DNA from 2 places in the Protofrankia sp. Cas3 genome. Region 1 is predicted to be linked to the other one. Evidence: predicted binding sites of a transcription regulator. Region 1 holds the regulator's gene; the other holds the start of a gene.
The links. Region 1 encodes LexA, which represses DNA repair genes until DNA is damaged. Its sites were predicted from a motif close to CGAACNNNNGTTCG; they were not measured.
Positions count from the first base shown of each region.

Region 1 (7,501 bases):
GAGCAGGCCGTCAGCCTCGGCGCGGTCGCCAACCCCGAGGCGTTGCTGCCGTTCATCTCACCCGCGGCCCACTGACCGCCAGGTTCACCGGCGCATCCGCTGGCAGCACATCCGCCAGCAGCACATCCGCTGGCAAAGCGAGATCCCCTGCCCGGTGACCGGACAGGGGATCTCCACCACGACAACGCACTACATCACCGGACGTGCCACTTCCCCAGCTGGGTCAGTCGAGAAACTCGCGCAGTCTGCCCGCGACCGCCGGCTTGCGCAGTTCACGAAGGGTGTCGCGCTCGATCTGGCGAATCCGCTCGCGGGTAAGCCCGAGACGGTTGCCGACCTCGGCAAGCGTGTGCTGCTTGCCGTCGGCAAGACCGAACCGCAGCCGCATGACCTCACGTTCACGTGGTGTGAGCCCGCTCAACACACCCTCGATCTCGTCCTGCATGGCGCCGTAGGAGGCGGCGTCCGCAGGCGAGGTGGCGTCCGCGTCCTCGATGAAGTCACCGAGAACGGAGTCGCCGTCGTCGCCGACCGTGGTCTCCAGGCTGACCGTGTCCTGGGCGTACCGACGGAGTTCGACGACCTGTTCGATCGGCATGTCGAGCTCCAGCGCAAGCTCCTCGTCGGTCGGCTCCCGGCCGAGCGTGGAGACGAGCTGGCGCTGCAGTCGCGTAATCTTGTTGATCTGCTCGACGACATGGACCGGGATGCGGATGGTCCTGGCCTGGTCCGCCAGCGCCCGACCGATCGCCTGCCTGATCCACCAGGTGGCGTAGGTCGAGAACTTGTAGCCCTTGGCGTAGTCGAACTTCTCGACCGCGCGGATCAGACCGAGGTTGCCCTCCTGGACCAGGTCGAGCAGGGTCATGCCGCGACCGCTGTACTTCTTGGCGACCGAGACCACAAGACGCAGGTTCGCCGAGACCAGCTGCTGTTTCGCCGCATGCCCGTCCCGGACCAGGGTCTGGAGGTCACGCCGCAGAGCCGGCTCCAGGTCGGAGTCGGTCTCCAGCTTGTACTCGGCAAACAGGCCAGCCTCGACCCGCTTGGACAGTTCGACCTCCTGCGCGGCGTTGAGCAGGGGTACCTTGCCGATCTCGCGCAGGTACATACGCACGAGGTCGGCGGTTCCGGCATGCTCCGAGGTTGCGCGGGCAGCCGGCGCTCCAGTTGTTGGCTCCTCCTCGTCGAGAACCTCGACGCCGAGAGTGGTCAACCGGGCAATCAGGACGGGAAGTAGTTCAAGACCGAGGTCAGCGGTCTCGAGTGCTTCGCGAAGTTCGGCGTGACTCAGTTCGCCGGATTCGCGTCCACGCGCGACAAGCTCGGCGACCTGAGTAACGTCGAGTTCGTCGGTATCATCGGGCACGGCGGCCAGGCCACGGCCAGGCGTCGTGCGTGCAGGAGTGGCCGCCCGGCGGGTACGTCGCGTGCTCGTGGCACGCGTACGCGGCTCGTCGGGGCGCTCGTGAAGTTCCAGGGCAGGCAGCGTCATCAGTAGCAGATCCGAAGGTCGGTGCGGGTGGCGGGTCTTGGTGCTTGCACGTATGGGCAACGCCTTGCGACGTCTCTCCCATTCCGCGTTCAGACACAACCGGACGTAAGCGATCGCCGGGTCTACGAAGCAGTGTAGACCCTCGCCCTCGGGACGCTGCACCCGCTGTCGCGAAGACTACCCCGCAGATCGGCCGGTGTGTCGTGAATAACTAACTATCTCTTGAGCTCTCCACATCCACGAGTCGATACCGAGCTCAGACACAACAGACAACCCATACAGAAACAACCCCCGCCGGATCTCAGAATGATCGCGACAGGGAACGATCGCGACGGCACGGCGCCGGGCTCACCGGCCGGGATGTCACGCCGCCGCACCTCGTCCCGCACGATGTCGAGGAGGTAGGCCTGCAGTGACTGACCGCGTTCCAGCGCAATCGCTGCAGGTCGGGCGCGGACGGCCCGCGCGGCTATTCAGCGGCACCCTAGCTGCAGCCGCTGGTGGAGCCGCACTGCTCACAGACGTAACAGCTACCCGCCGGGCGCATGGTCACCCCACAGGTGAAGCACAGCGGCGCGTCGACCACGTTCTGCGCCGACAGCGACTCCCCCGATGGGATCTCCGCCGATGGGATCTCCGCGGCCTCGACGATGCCGGACCCGCCATGCTGTCCGGTGAGCTGCTGTGTCCGTTCCTGGGCGCTCAACACGCCGAGCTCCACCCGGGTCTCCTCGGGTAGGTAGTCCAGCGCCAGGCGGCGGAAAAGGTAGTCCATCACAGACTGGGCTATTCGGACATCAGGGTCATCGGTCATACCAGCCGGCTCGAAACGCATGTTGATGAATTTGCGGACGTAGGTCTCCAGCGGGACGCCGTACTGGAGCGCGATCGAAATCGCGATGGAAAACGCGTCCATCACGCCGGACAGGGTCGAGCCCTGCTTCGACATCTTGATGAAGACCTCACCAAGACCGTCATCGGGGTAGGACCCGGCGGTCATGTAGCCTTCTGCGCCGCCGACCGAGAAGGACACGGTCTGCGACGGCCGGATCTTCGGCAGGCGACGGCGGACGGGCCGGTACTCTTCCTGCGCTGTGCCGGCTGTGCCCGCGGCCGCGGAGTCGAGGCCCGCGGCGGCACCCGCGGACCTCCGCGCGCCACGCAGGTCGGACAGCGGCTGGCCGACCTTGCAGTTGTCGCGGTAGATGGCCAGCGCCTTCAGCCCGAGCCGCCAACCCTCCAGATAGATCCCCTTGACATCCTCGACGGTCGCAGCCGCCGGCATGTTGACGGTCTTCGAAATGGCTCCGGACAGGAATGGCTGGACTGCCGCCATCATCCGGATGTGTCCCATCGGGCTGATCGCCCGTTCGCCGATCGCGCAGTCGAAGACCTCGTAATGCTCATGACGCAGGCCCGGCGCGTCGAGGACATGGCCGTGCTCGGCTACGTACTCGACGATCGCCTCAACCGTCTCGTCGGTGTAGCCAAGCGCCCGCAGTGCGGCGGGAACCGTCTGGTTGACGATCCGCATGCTGGATCCGCCCACCATCTTCTTCATCTTCACCAGTGCGAGGTCGGGTTCGATGCCGGTGGTGTCGCAGTCCATCGCCAACCCGATCGTGCCGGTCGGGGCGAGCAGACTGACCTGCGCATTGCGCCACCCGTGCTTCTCGCCCACGGCGTGCCCGCGGGCCCATTCGCTGGCGGCCAGGGCGAGTATCCGGGCATCGTCCGCTCCGACCGTGCGGACCGTGTCGGCCGCGGCCGCGTGCTTACGGATCACCCGGCGATGGGCGTGGGCGTTGGCCGCGAAACCGTCGTAGGCCCCGACCGTGCCGGCGAGCTGCGCGGAGCGTCGGTAGGCCACGGCCGTCATCAGCGCGGTGATCGCGGCCGCCATCGCCCGGCCTCCCTCGGAGTCGTACGCGCGTCCCGTCGCCATGAGAAGCGCGCCGAGGTTGGCGTAGCCGATCCCGAGCTGGCGGAACGTCCGGGTCACCCGGGTGATCTCCGGGGTCGGGAAGTCAGCGAAACAGATCGAGATGTCCATCGCGGTGATGACCAGCTCGATGGCGGCGATGAACGCCTCACCGTCGAAGGTCAAATCGTCGCGCAGGAACCGCATCAGGTTCAGCGAGGCCAGGTTGCAACTGGAGTTGTCCAGGTGCACGTACTCACTGCACGGGTTGCTGGCACTGATCCGGCCGGAGTCCGGGCAGGTGTGCCAGTCATTGATCGTGTCGTCGTACTGGATCCCCGGATCCGCGCAGTCCCACGCGGCGTGCGCGATCGTATGGAACAGCGACCGCGCCGGGACGGTCTCGATGATCCGTCCGTCGATCCGGGCCCGCAGGTGGAAGTCGGTGTCGTCGACGACCGCCCGCATGAACTCGTCCGTCACCCGGACCGAGTTGTTGGCGTTCTGGTACTGCACCGAGACGATGTCGCGGCCGCCGAGATCCATGTCGAAGCCGGCATCCCGCAATGCCCGGATCTTGCTTTCCTCACGTGCCTTGCTCTCGACGAAGTCGACGATGTCTGGATGGTCGACGTCGAGCACAACCATCTTCGCGGCCCGTCGGGTCGCACCACCCGACTTGATCGTCCCAGCCGAGGCGTCGGCTCCGCGCATGAAACTCACCGGTCCGGACGCGGTGCCGCCCGAGGACAACAGTTCCTTGGACGAGCGGATGCGCGACAGGTTCAGCCCGGCACCCGACCCGCCCTTGAAAATCAGACCCTCTTCCCGGTACCAGTTGAGAATCGACTCCATCGTGTCGTCGACCGCGAGGATGAAACAGGCTGAGACCTGTTGCGGCGCCGCGGTGCCCACGTTGAACCACACGGGACTGTTGAAGCTGAAGACCTGGTGCAGCAGCATCCACGCCAGTTCATGCTCGAAGACCTCGGCGTCGGCCTCCGAGGCGAAGTACCCGTTCTCCAACCCGGCCGCCGCGTAGGTGCGCACGACCCGGTCGATGAGCTGGCGCAGGGACCATTCGCGGGTGGCGCTGCCCAACGCACCACGGAAGTACTTGCTCGTGACGATGTTCGTGGCGTTCACCGACCAGAAGTCGGGGAACTCCACCCCGCGCTGCTCGAAGTTGACCGAACCGTCCCGCCAGTTGGTCATGACGACGTCCCGCAGCTCCCAGGTGACCTCGTCGTAGGGATGCACGCCGGGCGACGTGTGGACACGTCCGACCGTCAGGCCGCTGGTCTTACCAGCGGGCCGGCTCGACTTCGTGCCACGGGTCTCGGTCATGGCGCTCCTCGTCTGGCGGGTACGGCGTCTGGCGGGTACGGCATGGACGACAACTCGCCGACCCGTGAACTATCTGGCCTGCGCCCGAAGGCCCGCGATCGCGGTCTCGAAGTCCGCCAGGGACTCGAAGGCCAGATACACCGAGGCGAACCTCAGGTAAGCGACCTCGTCAAGAACTTGCAGTGGGCCGAGAATCGCCCGGCCGATCTCGTCCGAGGGAATCTCGGCCGCTCCCGACGCACGCAACCTGTCCTCGACCAGCTGAGCGAGCTGGGCCAGCGCATCGGCCTCGACCGGTCGGCCCTGACATGCCCGGCGCACACCCGCGACCACCTTCGCGCGGCTGAACGGCTCGGCCACGCCGCTGCGTTTAATCACCCTCAGCGATGCCTCCTCGATCGTCGTGAACCGACGGCCGCAGGACGAACATGATCGCCTACGGCGGATCGCGGCACCTTCCTCAGCCTCGCGGCTGTCGACAACCCTGCTGTCCGGGTGTCGACAGAACGGGCATCGCACGGACGATCCCCCAAGATCTTGATGACTTACAACTCCACAACTACCACATGTTGTGGTCAACCATAGGGCTCACCACCATGAACTGGCAAACCGTCGGCGCGTCCGACGGTCACGGCAGGCGAAGCGCCTGCCCGGGAACAAGATCGGTGGTGGCAAGCTGATTCATACCGGCCAGCCGCGCCACGATCACCCGAGTGTCACCCTCAGGAGCCAGCGCACGCGCTATGCCCCATAAGGTCTCACCGGACCGGACCACGTGAACACGACTGGAACCCGCACCGCCGCGCGGTTCGGCCAACGATGCGACCCGCGCGAGGGACAAGATCAGACAGAAGGCAATCGCGACGAGAGCAACCAGGACCATCCGGCCTCGCCGGGTCAATCTCAGTGGAGGCAGCGCCGGCCGCTCCACCACGCACCCCTTCAACACACCCCTTCACCCCTTGAGATCACGAACTACGAACAGTCGTTCGATCGAACGTCTGATCGAGTTTGTACCTCATGACTCCGACAGAATCGCCATGACACGCTCGAACAGACGTTTGAAAAATCCGGTCGCTGCGGTTACGGTCGTACCGATGAGATGTCGGTCGTGGCCACCGGCTCCGGTTCCTGGCGAAAACACCAGGTCTACCGGGAGCGGAGTCTGTCACGACCGCAAAACGAAGGAGAACGGCAGGTATGACCACCGACCCCAACCGCACCCGACGTGGCCGGCCACCGCGCGGTACCGTGCGCGACCTGCCGGATGGGCCGGCGGACGCGTCGGGCCTGACCCCCCGCCAACGCAAGGTGTTGGAGGTGATCCGCAATGCCGTCGAACGCCGCGGATATCCGCCCAGTGTCCGCGAGATCGGCGAAGCGGTCGGGCTCACCAGCACGAGCAGCGTCGCGCATCAGCTCAAGATGCTGGAGGAGAAGGGCTTCCTGCGCCGTGACCCCCACCGTCCGCGGGCCATGGAAGTGCTCTCAGCGGACGCGCCGGTACGGCCGACGGCACGCGACAGCCTTCACCTCGGGCCGCCACTGGCCCTGACGGCCGGCACCGGGGAGTCCACCGCCGCGCCGGAAGCCCGCCGTGAAGCGGCCTACGTGCCCGTCCTCGGTCGTATCGCGGCGGGTGGGCCGATCCTTGCCGAGCAGGCGGTGGAGGACATCTTCCCCCTTCCCCGTGAGATCGTCGGCGAGGGCACGCTGTTCATGCTGAGAGTTGTCGGAGACTCCATGGTCAATGCCGCGATCTGCGACGGGGACTGGGTGGTCGTCCGCCAGCAGCCGGTCGCGGACAACGGCGAGATAGTCGCCGCGATGATCGACGGCGAGGCAACGGTCAAGACGTTGCGTCACCGTGACGGCCACGCATGGCTCCAGCCGCAGAACCCGGCCTATGCCGAAATTCCGGGCGACGAAGCGTCGATCCTCGGTCGGATCGTCGCGGTACTACGCCGGGTCTGAACATGGATGGTTGTGCCGACCGGGACAGGGCCGACCGCAAGCAGGCCGGGCGAGTGGTGGCGGTCGTCGGTCCGACCGCGGCCGGCAAGAGCGAGCTCGCGATCGATCTCGCCGCCACCCTCGGCGGTGAGATCGTCAATGCCGACTCCATGCAGCTCTACCGCGGCATGGACATCGGCACAGCCAAAGTGCCGCCACGGGATCGCAAGGGCATCCCGCACCATCTGCTTGACGTCTGGGACGTCACCCACACCGCCGACGTGGCGTCGTACCAGGCAAGGGCACGAACAGTCATCGACAATCTTCTGCTTGCCGGTCGGACCCCGGTACTCGTCGGCGGCTCCGGGCTCTATATCAGGGCTGTCATCGACGACCTCAGGTTTCCCGGCACCGACCCGGCGGTGCGAGCACGCCTTGAACGGGAGCTGTCCGAACGTGGGGCTGCCGCGTTACACGCCGACCTGACCGCACGCGCGCCGCAGGCAGCTGCGGCCATACTGGTCGGCAACGGTCGTCGCATCGTGCGCGCGCTGGAAGTGGTGGAGCTCACCGGCGGCTTCACCGCCTCCCTACCGGAGCACCGCGCGGTCTATGACGTTGTTCAGATCGGTCTCGATCATCCCCAGCTCGACGCCCGGGTCGCCGACCGCGTGGCGGAGATGTGGGCTGCCGGCATGGTCGAGGAGGTCCGGACGCTCGCCGACATGGGGCTCCGGAGCGGATGCACCGCTTCGCGGGCGCTGGGTTACGCCCAGGTTCTGGCC
Region 1 is NZ_CAUVXP010000001.1:31,903-39,403, forward strand. Features, by position in the region: gene U9983_RS00115 (acetoacetate--CoA ligase) at 1-75, shown strand, start outside; gene U9983_RS00120 (RNA polymerase sigma factor) at 224-1,495, opposite strand; gene U9983_RS00125 (vitamin B12-dependent ribonucleotide reductase) at 1,980-4,763, opposite strand; gene nrdR (transcriptional regulator NrdR) at 4,833-5,282, opposite strand; gene U9983_RS00135 (LysM peptidoglycan-binding domain-containing protein) at 5,392-5,646, opposite strand; gene lexA (transcriptional repressor LexA) at 5,964-6,737, shown strand; gene miaA (tRNA (adenosine(37)-N6)-dimethylallyltransferase MiaA) at 6,740-7,501, shown strand, end outside.

Region 2 (7,501 bases), on a different contig from region 1:
AGGCCGCGGTGGCGCGGTCGACGACGGTCAGGTACGCCGAGAGCAGCCTGGTCAGGGAGGTGCGCAGATCGTCATGGGCGGTGTTCACCGGCTCTGGGCCGACCGGCTCTGGGCCGACCGGCTCTGTGGCGGCCCCAGCGGTGTCGTCATGCTCCGCCGGGCTGCCGGCAGTGCGATCCGCCGGGCTGCCGGCAGTGCGAGGAGAAGCCTCATCGCGTTGCCGCTGGCCGGTCTGGCGTTCCCGCGCGAATACCCGCATCAGGTCGTGGAAACGGTATCGGGTCTGCCCGGTCTGGTCGGGACCACGTCGTTCCAGGAGCTGGGCGTCGGCGAGGCGGTCAAGGACGTCCTCGGCCTCGTCGCCGCCGATGCCGAGCAGGGCCGCCGCGGCCCAGGGCGCGAAGTCGACGACGTTGGGGAGGGCGAGCAGTCGGAAGGCCTGGCGTTCGTCCTCCGGCCGACCATCGTAGCTCAGTGCGAAGCTGGCTCGGACCTCGAGGTCACCCAGTTCCAGCCAGGACAACCGGTCACGTTCACTGGTGAGTCGGCCGGCGACGCGGGCCAGGCGCCAGTGTGGGTGAGCGGCAATCTTGCGGCCGGCGATCTTGAGTGCCATCGGCAAATAGCCACAGAGCCCGGCGATGTCGCGGACGGCCTCGGGTTCGGCCTCGACCCGCTGGTCACCGGTGAGTTTCGCCAGCAGCGCGACGGCTTCGGTGGGGTGCAGGACGTCGATTGTCCGGTGATAGGCGTCCAGGCTGTGCAGCCGGGAGCGGCTGGTGACGATGACCGCGCAACCGGGAGTGGTGGGCAGTAACCGCCGGATCTGAGCCTCGTTGGCGGCATTGTCCAGGACGATTATCATGCGTTGATTGGCGAGAAGGCCGTGGTACATCTCCACAAGATCGTCTGGGTCGGTGGGCACCGCCGTTCTGGTCACTCCAAGTGCCTGGACGAGCCGGGTCAGTACCCGGGTCGGCTCCAATGGAGACTGCATGTTGCCCCGCAGGTCGAAGAACAGGCTCGTGTCGGGGAAGTGCTCGCGAACCTGGTGGGCCAGGTGGACTGCCAGCGCGGTCTTACCTGCTCCGGGCTTGCCGGCGATCGCTACGACGACGGTGCTTTTGGCCAGGGCGTCCGGGTCGGTCAGCGCGGTGAGGATCCTGGTCCGGATGCTGTCGCGGCCGGTGAAGTCCTCGACATCCGGCGGAAGCTGGTAGACCCCGAGGCTCGGTGGCGTCGGTCTCGTCGGGCGTTCCAGCGCGCGTGGCGGCGTCCAGTCCAAGCTGGCCGATCCCCGCAGGAGGTCCTCCTGCAGACGGCGTAGCGGAGTTGCGTCCAGACCGTGGGAATGCAGGGCCTCGAGCCCTTCGCGGCATGCCTGCGTGGCATCGTCGGACCGGTCGGCCCGGTACAGGGCGATGATGAGATCTCTGCGCAGTCCGTCGTCGCGCGGGTACTGGGTGACCAGTGCCCGAAGGTCGCCGATGATCTCCCGGTGGCGACCGAGCGAGAGGTCCGCGGAGATCCGCGTCCGCAGGACGTCGCGGTGCAGTTCATCAAGGCGCTGGATATGGGCGGTGGCAAAGGAGTACTCGGCGACGTCGGCGAGTGGCTGACCGCGCCACAGGCCCTGGGCTGCCTGTAACGGGGCGATCGCGGCGACCGGATCCCCGTCCTCGACGGCGCGGCGACCCTGATCGAGTAGGGCGTGAGCCTGGGTGGCGTCGACCTGTTCGGGACTGACCCGAAGCGCGTATCCCGGGCCGTTGCGGACGAGGAGGCGGTTGCGTTCGGTCGGGTCGAGTCGGCGGCGCAGCTCGCTGATGTGTGTCCGTAAGGTCGCCGACGCCCCGTCCGGGGGAGCGCCGTCCCAGACCGTATCGATCAGCTGACGGGTTGTGACGATCTGACCGATGTTCAACAGCAGGACCGTGAGTAGCACTTTCCGCTGTTTTCCGCCAAGAACGATCCCATTGCCGTCACGGGTGACCTCGGTGGGCCCCAGGATTGCGAAATGCAGGTTCTCTTCGTTCGGCATGTGACCTTCTCGCGCTGATCCCGTCCGGCTACGGTATCTGGCGATACCCGCTTGCGGGTCCGCGCTTCTTCGGGCTGCCGGCGACACGGCCATGTCGCCGGCGACTTTGGCGAGGGCGACGATCGTGCTGCCTTTGGCCTACTGGTACAGCGTGCGTCGTGTGCGCCACTGTGGCAACCACTTCGCGTCCCTGGGTCGAGTCGGGTGGACGACTGCTACCGTGCAAAGTATCGCGGGTTCTTTCGCTTTCGGCTCGTGTGGGTCCTGCCGCCGATTCCACATTACCATCAACGGAGCGTCAATTTTCGCTGTGAGCGTGTGTGTACGACTGGTTGATGGCTGCCTGCTTCGCTTGTTCCATACAGGCCTGTTCGTACGGGGCCGAAGGAACAACAGGAAGGTGTGCCGATCATCATGGACACATCGACGAAGGGGATGCTACAGCCGGGACTTCTGCATGAGGTGGCCCTGGATGTCGTCGACGGTAGGCTGGGCTGGGTCATGCTCGTCGCGGATGACAGCCGCGTTGCCGCGATTCTCGCGGACTGGGATGACCGCCGCCGGGTTGAGTTGATGGTTGCCGGTCGGCCACTGGCGCTGGAAGCCGATCTTGATGGCCCGGGGATACGGGTGTTCGATCCCGTGACGTGTATTCCGCTGGCTGCCTTTCGGCCGGCGCGGCGCGGTGGCGGCGGCATGGTCGAACTTCCTGGTACCCGCGCGGTGCGTTGGGTCGTTCCCCGTGGGTCCGTCTTTGAATGCGGCTTTCTGAGCAGATACGGCGGCGGTCTCATCCGGTTCGCGCGCGACTGCACGGCGCTGGTGCTCGTGGACGACGATCGTCGTCGGCGCGGGGGTATCCACGATCCGTTGGTTCTGCTGACCCTGGGTTGGTTTCTGCTGCTGAAGGACCAGTGGCGGCGTGATCGTGGTTCTTCCGCGCCGCCGGCGGCCCGGATTACTGAGGTCCGGGTATGCGAAGCACCGCCCGGTCCGCGCTCTGACAGCGGTCGGCCTGTCGTGCCGCGTACGGAACGACCCCTTCATCGGCCCGAAGGACCGCGATCGGGAGCGCGTTCGTAGCCGCTTCGGGTGGGGGGCGTCGCCCTGCGCCCTGGGTGGTCCGCTGCGGCCGACGATGTTGACGGATCTGGCTCGGGTGAGGTTTACTTCTTCCAGTGCTCGAACATGCGTTCGACACATGGAAGGGGTGGTCATGAGCCGGCGGACTGTTGACCAACGCGCTACATTTTCCGTGTCTGCTCTGACGCGGGAGCGTCCTGACGTTCGAACGGCGCTCCCGGCCGCGGGGCTGCCCCGCCGTTCCCGCGACGAGCTGCTCTTGGCCGCGCGTCACGGCCTTGACGAGGCAAGCCTGGCCCAGCTTCCCGGGGAGCGGTACGCCCTGGCCCATCTGGCGGCGCTGCGTGCTGCCGCGGCTGTCCTCGCCGATCGGGCTCAGGCCCGTCCCGGTCATCGTGGTCGGCCGGCGAGTGCCTGGCGGCTGCTTGCGATGGTGGCACCTGAACTGACGGAGTGGGCGCAGTTCTTCGCATCCGGTGCCGCCAGGCGGGCGGCGGCGCAGGCGGGTCTGCCGGTGGTCGATACCCGCGATGCCGATGACCTGGTCCGCCAGGTTGAAACCTTTCTCACGGTGGTGGAAACAACGTTGGGCCTGCCGTCACAGCCTGCGCTGCCGGCCATGCTTGTCGGGTCAGCCAGACTGGCCCGAGGCTGAAGGCCGCTTTGACCAAGACGGCTACCCTGGCCGATCTCCAGAAGATCGTGAATGCCGACGCCCCACATACGCGTCGGGTTGGGGCGACCGGCTACCGGCTGCTGCCGGTAGCGCCCGCACTCGCGTCGATGCTGCCAGCGGCTGGGCTTCGACGTGGGTCGACAGTCGCGGTGAGTGGATCAACATCTTTTCTTCTGGCAGTGCTCGGCGTGCCCTCACAGGCCGGGGTGTGGTGCGCGATGGTGGGCTTTGCCTCGCTCGGTGTGGTGGCGGCGGCCGATGCCGGGATCGTGCTGGACCGTTTTGTTCTTGTGCCGGAGCCGGGCCAGCGGTGGCAGGCGGTGACGGCTAACCAGGTTCTGGCCTGTACACAGGCGGCCCGGTCGTTCGGGGTGCGCCCGGGTCTGCGTCGCCGGGAGGCCCAGGGCCGGTGTCCGAGCCTGGTGGTTCTGCCTGACGACCCCGGCAGGGATGCCCGTGTGTTTGAGCCGGTCATCGCCGCGGTCGAGTCCGTGGTACCCGGGGTTGAGGTGGTCCGTCCGGGCGAGTGTGTGGTCGCATCCGGCGGGGCCACGCGTTACTTCGGTGGAGACGCGGCCGTGGCCCGTGCCGTGCATGGCGCGGTGTCCGGGGCTGGTGGCCTCGCATGCGGGGTAGGTGTCGCGGACGGGCCGTTCGTCGCCGTGCTCGCCGCTCATCGGAATGTGATTGTCAAACCGGACGCAAGCCGGGATTTTCTCGCTTCGTTGCCCGTCGAGACGCTCAGGCGCCCAGAACTCGCGGACCTCCTGCGTCGGCTGGGTCTGCCGACCAGTTGCGGCGGGCGATGGGGTCGAAAAGAGCGTCGGAACGCATCGAACGCCTCCGGGCCAGGATGTATGAAGGCATGGCTGCGAACGGTGTTACCGGCCGGACCGCGGAGGATATCTACGACAAGATCGCCGCATTTGCCGACTTCGGATTCCCGGAAAGCCATTCGGTAAGTTTCGCCTTCCTCGTCTACGCCAGTTCATGGGTGAAGCTCTACTATCCTGCGGCCTTCTGCGCGGCGCTGTTGAACGCGCAGCCGATGGGGTTCTACTCGCCGCAGAGCCTGGTCGCGGACGCCTGTCGCCATGGGGTCGTGATCCACGGTCCCGACGTCAACCTGTCGCTGGCCCGGGCTACGCCGGAAGGAACGTCCGCTCAGGGTGGGGCGGTGAGTGCCCGCGACAGCGGCGGTCCTGTAGGCGACCTGCGGCTGGTCGTGGACCAGCCGGCGGTTCGGCTGGGCCTTGCCGGGATCCGGCAGGTTCGGTCCACGACGGCCGAACGCATCGTCGCCGAGCGCCGCGCCGGAGGTCCGTTCGTCAGCATGTCCGACGTGGTTCGCCGGAGCGGGATCAGCGCCGCTCAGGTGGAGGCGTTGGCCACAGCCGGAGCGTTCGACTGCTTCGGGCTGGCTCGACGTGAGGCGCTGTGGGCCGCCGGGGCAGTTGCGCAGGCCCGTCCGGATCGGCTTGAGGGCACTGAGATCGGTACGGCTGTGGCGACGGTCGCACCCTTTTTGCCGGGTATGAACGGGCTTGAGCGGGCGATGGCCGATCTGTGGGCGACCGGGATCACGCCGGACAGCTATCCCACGCAGTTCATCCGTGATCGTCTGGACGCGCTGGGCGTCCTGTCCGCAGTGTTGGTGCGTGCGGCGGAGGCGGGCACCCGGGTTCTCGTCGCCGGTGTGGTGACACACAGACAACGACCGGAGACCGCTGGTGGCACGATATTTCTCAACCTGGAGGACGAGACCGGAATGGTGAACATCATCTGTTCCCATGGCGCCTGGGTGCGCTACCGCCGGGTGGCCAGGACCGCGCCGGCGCTGATGGTACGGGGACGGCTGGAGAAGGCCGAGGATGTGGTGAACGTCATCGCCGAGCGTTTGGATCGCTTGGCGCTGGCGATCCCCACGAACGATCCGGGGACTTCGGCCTCCGGCGATGCGAGAAGAACCACGATCGCATCGCCTTTGGGCTTTAGGTCGCGGGATTTCCGGTGACTCGCCGCGTCCCTCGTGCCGGTCGCTCGTGGCTGCCGACGACGGGGGCGTTGTGTGAGGTTCGCCGGCAGGTGACGACGGGAGGATGGCGGCCCGCGGCTACCCTGCCGCATGAGACGTCGGGAAGTCCCGAACGGGCATCGCCCAACCGGAGGTACGGCATGGTTGTCGGAAGTCGTCCAGTCAGCTGGGAAGATCTTCGCCAAGCCGTGGTCTGGCAGGGTCTGCGGGATGCGCTGGCTGTCATCACTCCGCCCGGGAACACCTCGCTCACGATCGTGGACGCCGGCGGCGGGAGCGGTGGGTTCGCGGTACCACTGGCCGAGCAGGGCCACCGGGTGACAGTGGTTGATCCGAGCCCTGACTCACTCGCGTCCCTCGACCGGCGGGCAGCTGAACGCGGGGTCACGCATCTGGTGACGGCACGTCAGGGTGATCTTTGTACTCTCCCGGGGATCGTCGGTGCAGCATCCTGCGACGTACTGCTGTGTCACACCGTGCTGGAAGTCGTGGATGAACCCGCCCGTGCCCTTGCGGCCGCAGCGTTGGTCCTGCGTCCGGGCGGGCTGCTCAGCATCGTCGCGGCCAACCGGGACGCGGTCGTGCTCGCCCGCGCGCTCGCGGGCAGGTTCGCGGAGGCGCAGTACGCGCTTGCCGATCCCGGCGGGCGGTGCGGAACATCCGACTCCGCGCACCGTTTCGATGCGCGTGCTCTCGCCGGCATGGTGCGCGGTGCCGGTGCCGATGTGATCGCGATCCACGGTGTACGGGTGTTCGCAGACCTGGTACCCGGAGCGTTGGTGGACGGCGACCCGTCCGCCGCCGAGCGGTTGCTGCGCCTGGAGATCGCCGCGTCGTCCCGTCGGCCGTTTCGCGATCTTGCCACTCAGTTGCACGTCCTCGCTCACCGCAACGCCGGCTGACAGCAGGCAGCTGAATGCGGTCACGGTGAGCACTGACGGACTGCCTGACGATGAGGGCAGCTGTGTCCTGCACGTCGACATGGACGCATTCTTCGCCTCGGTCGAGGTGCGGGCCGCACCACGCCTGCGGGGCTGTCCCGTGATCGTCGGTGGCGGCGCGCGGGGGGTGGTGCTGTCCGCAACTTATGAGGCCCGTCGCTACGGCGTGCGAAGCGCCATGCCCATGGCCCAGGCGCGTCGACTGTGCCCGGCGGCGGTGGTGGTGCCCGCCAACCACGACGCCTACCGTGCGGCGTCGACAGCGGTCATGGAGATCTTTCATGACGTCACGCCGATGGTCCAGCCGCTGTCCCTTGACGAGGCGTTTCTCGACGTCACGGGCGCTCGGCGGCATTTTGGACCGCCGGCTCGCGTGGCGGCGGCCATCCGGGCCAGGGTTGCCTCCGAGCAAGGGCTGACCTGTTCGGTCGGGGTGGCGCCGTCGATGTTCATCGCCAAGATTGCGTCCGCGCGGTGCAAGCCGGACGGGTTGCTGGTGGTTCCCGATCATGGCGTGCTTGCTTTCCTGCATCCACTGCCCACCACCGCGCTGTGGGGAGTCGGGGAACGTACCGAGGCAACCCTGCGGCGTCTGGGTCTGCGTACCATCGGTGACATCGCCGACACTCCGCTCGCCACCCTGCGGGCTGTGCTCGGCCGGGCTGTGGGAGCGCAGCTGTCCGCGCTCGCCCACGGCCGTGACGACCGGGTGGTCAGTCCACCCG
Region 2 is NZ_CAUVXP010000004.1:87,475-94,975, reverse strand. Features, by position in the region: partial or broken gene U9983_RS01825 (AfsR/SARP family transcriptional regulator) at 1-2,041, opposite strand, end outside; gene U9983_RS01820 (hypothetical protein) at 2,456-3,124, shown strand; gene U9983_RS01815 (SAV_6107 family HEPN domain-containing protein) at 3,258-3,779, shown strand; partial or broken gene U9983_RS27630 (hypothetical protein) at 3,908-4,414, shown strand; partial or broken gene U9983_RS01805 (OB-fold nucleic acid binding domain-containing protein) at 4,573-5,814, shown strand; gene U9983_RS01800 (methyltransferase domain-containing protein) at 5,976-6,737, shown strand; gene dinB (DNA polymerase IV) at 6,763-7,501, shown strand, end outside.
Region 2: the regulator LexA is predicted to act here: its motif matches at 3,225-3,238, upstream of U9983_RS01815 (SAV_6107 family HEPN domain-containing protein).